DNA from 3 places in the Streptomyces sp. GLSS-08 genome. Region 3 is predicted to be linked to each of the others. Evidence: riboswitches for the same ligand, from Rfam matches in the RefSeq annotation. Region 3 holds a riboswitch; each other region holds the start of a gene.
What was found. Region 3 has a riboswitch for cyclic di-AMP ahead of AC0ZLC_RS26790 (C40 family peptidase). Riboswitches for the same ligand answer to the same signal wherever they lie in the genome.
Positions count from the first base shown of each region.

Region 1 (2,191 bases), on a different contig from region 3:
TGGAACGGCTGTTCCCCGGCCCTGGGGACCGGGGAACGGCGGACGCCGTCGGGCGGCGAGCACCCGGCGCGGTCCTGCACGGGGCCCGGTAGGCGGGGCCCCGCGCGGGAATCAGTGCGCGGGGGCCCGCACGAGTGATCAGTGCGCGGGGCCCCGCACGGTGATCAGTACGCGCCGAAGACGTTGTCGATCGAACCGTACTTGTCGGCCGCGTAGTTGCAGGCCGCCGTGATGTTCGCGACGGGGTCGTACGGGTCCATCGAGGTGCCGTCCACGTGGTACGCGGCGAAGGTCGGGTCGATGACCTGGAGGAGACCCTTGGACGGGGTGCCGGCCACCGCGTTGGAGTCCCAGTTGTTGATGGCCTGCGGGTTGCCCGACGACTCGCGCATGATGTTGCGGTGGATGCCGTCGTAGCTGCCCGGGATGCCCTTCTGGGACATGATGTCCAGGGCTTCCCTGATCCAGCCGTCCAGGTTGTTCGCGTACGTCTTCACGGACGCGGGGGTGACGGCGGACTTGGCGGCCGTGGTGGTTCCGGTCGCGGCGCCCTTGACGGTCTTCGTGCCGACCGTCAGCTTCAGGCCCGGGCGGATCAGTGACGGGTCGCTGCCGATGACCGCGCGGTTGGCCTCGTACAGCTTCTTCCAGTCGCTGTTCTCGGTGTGCTCACGCGCGATCTTGGCCAGGGTGTCGCCCAGGGCCACCTTGTAGGTGACGAGCTGGACCTGCGGGACCGCGGCCGGCACGGACCGGACGGCCTGCGTCGGCTGCGCTGCCTGCGCAACGGTGGCGCCCACGAGGGGGAGCGCGAGTGCGGCTCCGCCCGTTCCGGCGGCGATGAGCCCGCGGGTGAGGGCGTTGTTTCCGGGACGACGGTGCTTGCCTCGAACGGCCATGACGAAACTCTTCCTCTCCGATGCCTGCGAGGTGAGCTGTCGGGTTCGGGCTGGGAGGTGCCCGGCCGCACGGTGACATGCGACTTAACCCCGAGCCGTTCCGTTGATCCGGACCGGCGGCTTACCTGGGTCCCCCGCTCCTGCCGTGCGTGGGTGGGTGGGGTCACCGAGCGGCGGCAGGATTAGGCGGGTCCGCTCGGATCGACGTGAACGTATGCGAGAGCACATGTCCGAAACAAGGCCCGATTTCCCCTGCCAAGGCATTTGATCTACCTCTGGCCAGGGGAGAAATGGTCCGATTAGACCGGAACGTGAAACTCAACTTGCCTTTAGCAAAGGGATACTTGTCCGGCCGGACTGGCGAAAAGATCGATTTGCGCGTGACCCATTTCACGCCAACAAGCGCCATGAAAGGGGATTTAAGGCAGGCAACTCGGGCATTACCGGCGGCGGCTCGAAGGTGGGGAGGCCCGGTGGCGCGGCGGCCCGGCGGCCCGGCGGCCCGGCGGCCGGGCGGGCTGCCGCGAGTGGGAGCGGGTGGGCCGCCGGGAGGGGGCGGGCAGGCCGCCGAGGGAGACGCTGCGTGCCGGGCCGAGTCCCGCCGGGCGGCGACGGGAACTGTCAGACGGGTCGTCCTAACCCGCCGTGCGCGGGATGCGCCTCTCCCACGTCCGGTGGAAGACGACCTCGTCCCCGTCCCGGCAGATCACCTCGTCCGAGGTGATGAACTCATCTGCCTCACAGGTGATTTGGGAGTGGGTCTCCACGCGCGCGTCCCAGGAGGTGTCCGGCCGGTGGAACCGGATCGACCAGTCCGAGCGGGTGCGGGCGGACAGGGGATCCCGCTGGCCGGTCGTGTACGTCTCCAGGGCGTCCTCCGTGACCTCGAGGCCGTCGGGGTACACCCGGGTGCCGCCGAGGCCCGGGTCCACCTCCAGTCGCCAGGTGCCCGCGGCGACATCCCGCACGACCAGCCGTTGCGGGCGGGGTTCGTCCAGAGTCGCCGGGACGACCGCGCCCAGCGGCGCCGACTCCTCAGGCTCCTCGAAGGTGATCGAGGGGTCCGACTCCCGCGCGCGTACGGGCAGTTCGAGCGAACTGCCGTCCGGGTGCAGCGTGAAGCCGGCGTCCGAGCCCGGCTGGGGCCAGACCCAGGGCCAGTACGCCGAGGAGACCGCGAGCCGGATGCGGTGCCCCGGCGGGAAGGCGTGACCGATGCCGCTCAGCTCGAACATCACGTCCCGGGTCGCGCCGGGCGGCCACTCCACCGCCCGGTCCGAGCCCTCGCGGGC
Region 1 covers NZ_JBWJAQ010000011.1:165,215-167,405, reverse strand. The annotation lists gene AC0ZLC_RS21170 (HAD family hydrolase) at 1-92, shown strand, start outside; gene AC0ZLC_RS21165 (LysM peptidoglycan-binding domain-containing protein) at 165-899, opposite strand; cyclic di-AMP (ydaO/yuaA leader) riboswitch at 906-1,065, opposite strand; gene AC0ZLC_RS21160 (CocE/NonD family hydrolase) at 1,535-2,191, opposite strand, start outside.
Region 1: another riboswitch for cyclic di-AMP. It lies ahead of AC0ZLC_RS21165 (LysM peptidoglycan-binding domain-containing protein); the one in region 3 lies ahead of AC0ZLC_RS26790 (C40 family peptidase).

Region 2 (2,191 bases), on a different contig from region 3:
GCCGGCGCAGAAGGAGACGAGGTCCGGTGCCAGTTCCTTGGCCTGCCGAAGCTGGCCCTCGACGATCTGGTCGAGCAGTTTGCCGCGTACGGCGAGGTTGGTGTAGCCGAAGTCGCCCTCGGGGCGCCGGTCGGCGAGCAGTACCGCGAACCGGTCGGCCCAGCCGACGAAGGCCCCGTCCGGACCGGGATCGCCGACGCCTTCGGTGAAGCTGTCCCCCACCGCCACGTACGACCCGATCACTGATCTGTTGTCACTCTTCGAATCGTCTGCCACATCGGCCCATGATTCCCCTCCGATGTGAGCTACGCGACCGTAGGAAGGGGTTGACGGTCGGTGAGATAAGCCACTCGTCAAGTGTTGGTCAACCTCGGAATAAGGCGGTGCGCAGGGGCGGTTGACGAGCCTCAACGCCCGGAAGCACGGGCTCCGCACTTCCCGTCGCCGACGCCGTGCACGCCGGAGGCCGGACCCCGGGGATCGGGGTCCGGCCTCCGGTGGAGTGGGCGGGCGTCAGCCGACGGAGACGCCGTGTGCGCGCAGGTACGCGACGGGGTCCACGTCCGAGCCGTAGTCCGGGGTGGTGCGGATCTCGAAGTGCAGGTGCGGTCCGGTGACGTTGCCGGTCGCACCGGACAGGCCTATCTGCTGGCCGCCGGTCACGGTCTGCCCGGCCGAGACCGACAACGAGGACAGGTGGGCGTACTGGGAGTACAGGCCGTCGGCGTGCCGGATGACGACCTGGTTGCCGTACGCGCCGCCCCAGCCGGCCGAGACGACGGTGCCAGGTCCGACGGCCTTGAGGGAGGTGCCGGTCGGGACCACGAAGTCGACGCCGGTGTGATAGCCGCTGGACCACATGCTGCCCGCGGTCTTGTAGGCGGTGCCGACGGTGGCGCCCGCGACCGGCATGGTGTAGCCGGAGCTGCTGGTGGCCGCGGCCGGAGCGGCCTGCGTCTTCGTCGTCTGGGTGGTCTTGCCGGACGACGGGGCGGCGGGGGACGCGGCCTTGCCGCCGAGCGTCAGCTCCAGACCCGGGTGGATCAGCGCCGGGTCGCCCCCGATGACCGCGCGGTTGTCCTGGTAGAGCTTCTTCCAGCCGCCGGTGACGTGCTGCGTGTCGGCGATCTTCGCGAGGGAGTCGCCGGCCTTCACCGCGTAGGTCTTCGTCGCGGCCTTCTGGGCGGCGGCCGGCGCGGCGGCGGCCTTCTCCGGAGCGGCGGAGACGGCGGCCGCGGGAGTCGCGGCGTGGGCGCCCGCGGCTCCCATCAGCGGCAGGGCGAGTGCGGCGCCACCGGTGCCGACGACGGCGATCGAGCGGGTCAGGCGCAGGGACTTGGGACGGCGGTGCTTACCCTTCGCGGGCATGGTGCATTCCTCTCCGGCGCCTGCGAGGTGAGCTGTCGGGTGCGAGCTGGAGATGCCCGGCCGCGTTGCGCGCGGCTCAACCCCTAGCCTGTCCGGAGACCGGAACAGGCGTCGTACCTGTGGGTCCCCCGCTCCTGCCGTGGACGGGTGAGTGTGCGGGATTCCGGGCGGCGGCAGGATTGGGCGTCCGTCCGGAGTGAGGGTGAACGTAGGCGACATGAGAGGGCGTCGACAAGCTTGTGGGTTTTCTGTGCACACCCATTTCTTGATCCATGTCCGGATTGCCGGTCACTGTCCGTCGACGAGTGATCTTTCCGGGTCGGCAATCGCCCGGTAATCCCGCAGACTTGAGAAACCGGGTTCACGACGCATTGTCACCGGTATGACGCTGCTCACGCGCCACCCCGCCAGGAGGCCCTTATTCCCTACCAGTTGGACTGATGCGGCTAAACAGGACAGAAGGTCCAGACGGTACCTTGAGGGACATCTGACGCACGCCGTCCGGCGGCCGCCGGGACAAACGGACGGCGACGGCGGACCGCTCGTGGAGACGCGGCCCGCCGAGGGCTCGGACGGCCACCCGCACCGAGGCGGCCACGGTGGAGAGCGGTGCTCCCCGGGGCTCACCGCAGCAGACGCAGCGCCAGCCGGGGGCTCTTGCGCACCAGAGCGGCAGCGGCAAGGCCGATCAACGCTCCGGCCGCGACGTCGGACGGATAGTGGGCGCCGGTGTGCACCCGTTCGGTGGCCACCATCGCGGCCGGAACCGCACACACGGCGCCCGCCAGGGGCCACACCGCCGCCACCGCCGCCGTGAACCCCA
Region 2 covers NZ_JBWJAQ010000008.1:6,532-8,722, reverse strand. The annotation lists gene AC0ZLC_RS15890 (SGNH/GDSL hydrolase family protein) at 1-243, opposite strand, end outside; gene AC0ZLC_RS15885 (M23 family metallopeptidase) at 514-1,368, opposite strand; cyclic di-AMP (ydaO/yuaA leader) riboswitch at 1,371-1,528, opposite strand; gene AC0ZLC_RS15880 (phosphatase PAP2 family protein) at 1,992-2,191, opposite strand, start outside.
Region 2: another riboswitch for cyclic di-AMP. It lies ahead of AC0ZLC_RS15885 (M23 family metallopeptidase); the one in region 3 lies ahead of AC0ZLC_RS26790 (C40 family peptidase).

Region 3 (2,191 bases):
CCGGGCGTAGGCGAGCACCTTCCCGGCCGTGGTGGCGTAGGACGGACCGTCCGTGGTGAGTACCGTGCCGGCCGTGGTGGCGTAGGACGGACCGTCCGTGGTGAGTACCGTGCCGGCCGTGGTGGCGTAGGACGGGTCGTCCGTGGTGAGTACCGTGCCGGCCGTGGTGGCGTAGGACGGACCGTCCGTGGCGAGCACCGTACCGGGCGTAGGGGCGTACGAGGGGGCGTCCGCCGTGCTGCCCGGGCCGTCGGCCGGGGAGTCCGGGTCCTGCCGGGCGGGCGCCTCCGGGCGAGGCTTCTCCTGGGCGGTCTGCTGCTGGGCCGGCTCCTCGGTCCTGCGCTCCGCGGCTTCCCGCTGCCGCTCCTCGACCGCCGTGAGCCGCGCTTTCTCCGCCGCGGTGAGCTGCGCGAGCAGTCCGCGGGCGTCGGCGAGTTTCCGCTGCACCTGCGCCTTGGCCGACTTCAGCGTCCGCTGCGGCACGGCCGGTTTCTCCGGCCCCCCGGCGGCCTCGGACCCCTTGCGCACCGTCGCCGCCTGCTCGGCGGTGTGGCCGGCCGGCAGGACGGGGGCGGTGTCGGAGACGGCGGCCCCGGTGCGGGACAGGGTGACGGCGTACGGAACCGGTTCCGCGCGCGCGGTGGGGGGCCTCTCGGTGCGGCCGGCCACGTCGTCGCGGGGGGTGTCGTCCCGCGTGCGCTGCTTGGGGCTCTTCTCCCTGGCCGTGTTGTACCGCTGGGTGGCCGTCCCGGCCTGGTGATAGAGGTCGTCCACCTTCTTCTGGACTTCCTCGCGACTGGGCTTCGAATCGGCCGAGGGTGCGGCGTTCGCGGTCTGCGAGAGCAGGGCCACGGAGGTGAGGGCCGCCGTGGCGAGACCCGGGACCCGTGCGCCCGCTACGCGCGTCACTGCGGGACGCGTTGTGCGTTGCGACGCCAAGAGAGGCGACTCCTTCCATGATCCGCCTACCGGGTTAGCTGTCGGGTTCGGGCGGGTGGTTCGGAAGGGTTGCCCTACGGTCCTCGCCCGGACGGGCGGTCGGACCGATTCACCCCGAAGATCGGTGGGTCCCCGGTTCCGGCCGCCGCGTGGGCGCGCCGGATTCGGCGGAGGCCGCGCGGCCCGGCGTCGTTCGCCGGTTGGGTCGGGCGGCCTGACCGGCACGTTAGCCAACTCGTGTGGCTTCTGTGAAGGTTGATGGCCGATATGCCCGATACGTTTTTGTGACCTTCTTTTCGGGGGTCGCTTCGCACCTCCGGCCGACTCGGTGTCCGGACGGTCTCCGCGGTCCGCGTGACGTGGCGTGCGTCTCGTCCGTGCCGGTCACCCGAGGTGACGGTGCGGATCCGGAGGGCGAGGCGGGGTCGGGCGGCGGGCTCCAGGCAGGGGGAACGTGTCCGGCGGGCGGCCTCCCGCGTGGTGCCGGAGGCCGCCCGTCCGCTTCTGGGAGACCCGTGGAGTCCCGACGTGGCCACGGGCTGTCAGTGGGGCGGCCTAGACTCGGAAGGCGATGAGCAGCCTCTTTGACGACAGCTTCCTGGCGGACCTCAAGCCCTCCGGGGCCCACGGGGAAGAGCCCCCGCCGCCGCCCGAGGACGGGACGCCGGAGCAGCTTCCGGACGACCTGTTCGGCGGCCGTTTCGACGTGCCCCCGAGCCGGGACGCGTACTACCGCGACGGTGCGGCACGCCCCGCCGTGGACCCGGCGACGCTGCTGGACGGGCTGAACGAGAACCAGCGCGCGGCCGTGGCGCACGCCGGTTCCCCGCTGCTCATCGTGGCCGGCGCCGGGTCGGGCAAGACCCGCGTGCTCACGCACCGCATCGCGTATCTGCTGGGCGAGCGGCACGTGCACCCCGGCCAGATCCTCGCGATCACCTTCACGAACAAGGCCGCGGGCGAGATGAAGGAGCGCGTCGAGCAGCTCGTCGGCCCGCGCGCGAACGCGATGTGGGTGATGACCTTCCACAGCGCGTGCGTCCGCATCCTGCGCCGCGAGTCGAAGCGGCTCGGCTTCACGTCCTCGTTCTCGATCTACGACGCCGCGGACTCCAAGCGCCTCATGGCCCTGGTCTGCCGCGACCTGGACCTCGACCCGAAGCGCTACCCGCCCAAGTCGTTCAGCGCCAAGGTCTCGAACCTGAAGAACGAGCTGATCGACGAGGAGGACTTCGCCGCCCAGGCCGCCGGG
Region 3 covers NZ_JBWJAQ010000017.1:126,686-128,876, reverse strand. The annotation lists gene AC0ZLC_RS26790 (C40 family peptidase) at 1-909, opposite strand, end outside; cyclic di-AMP (ydaO/yuaA leader) riboswitch at 948-1,119, opposite strand; gene pcrA (DNA helicase PcrA) at 1,511-2,191, shown strand, end outside.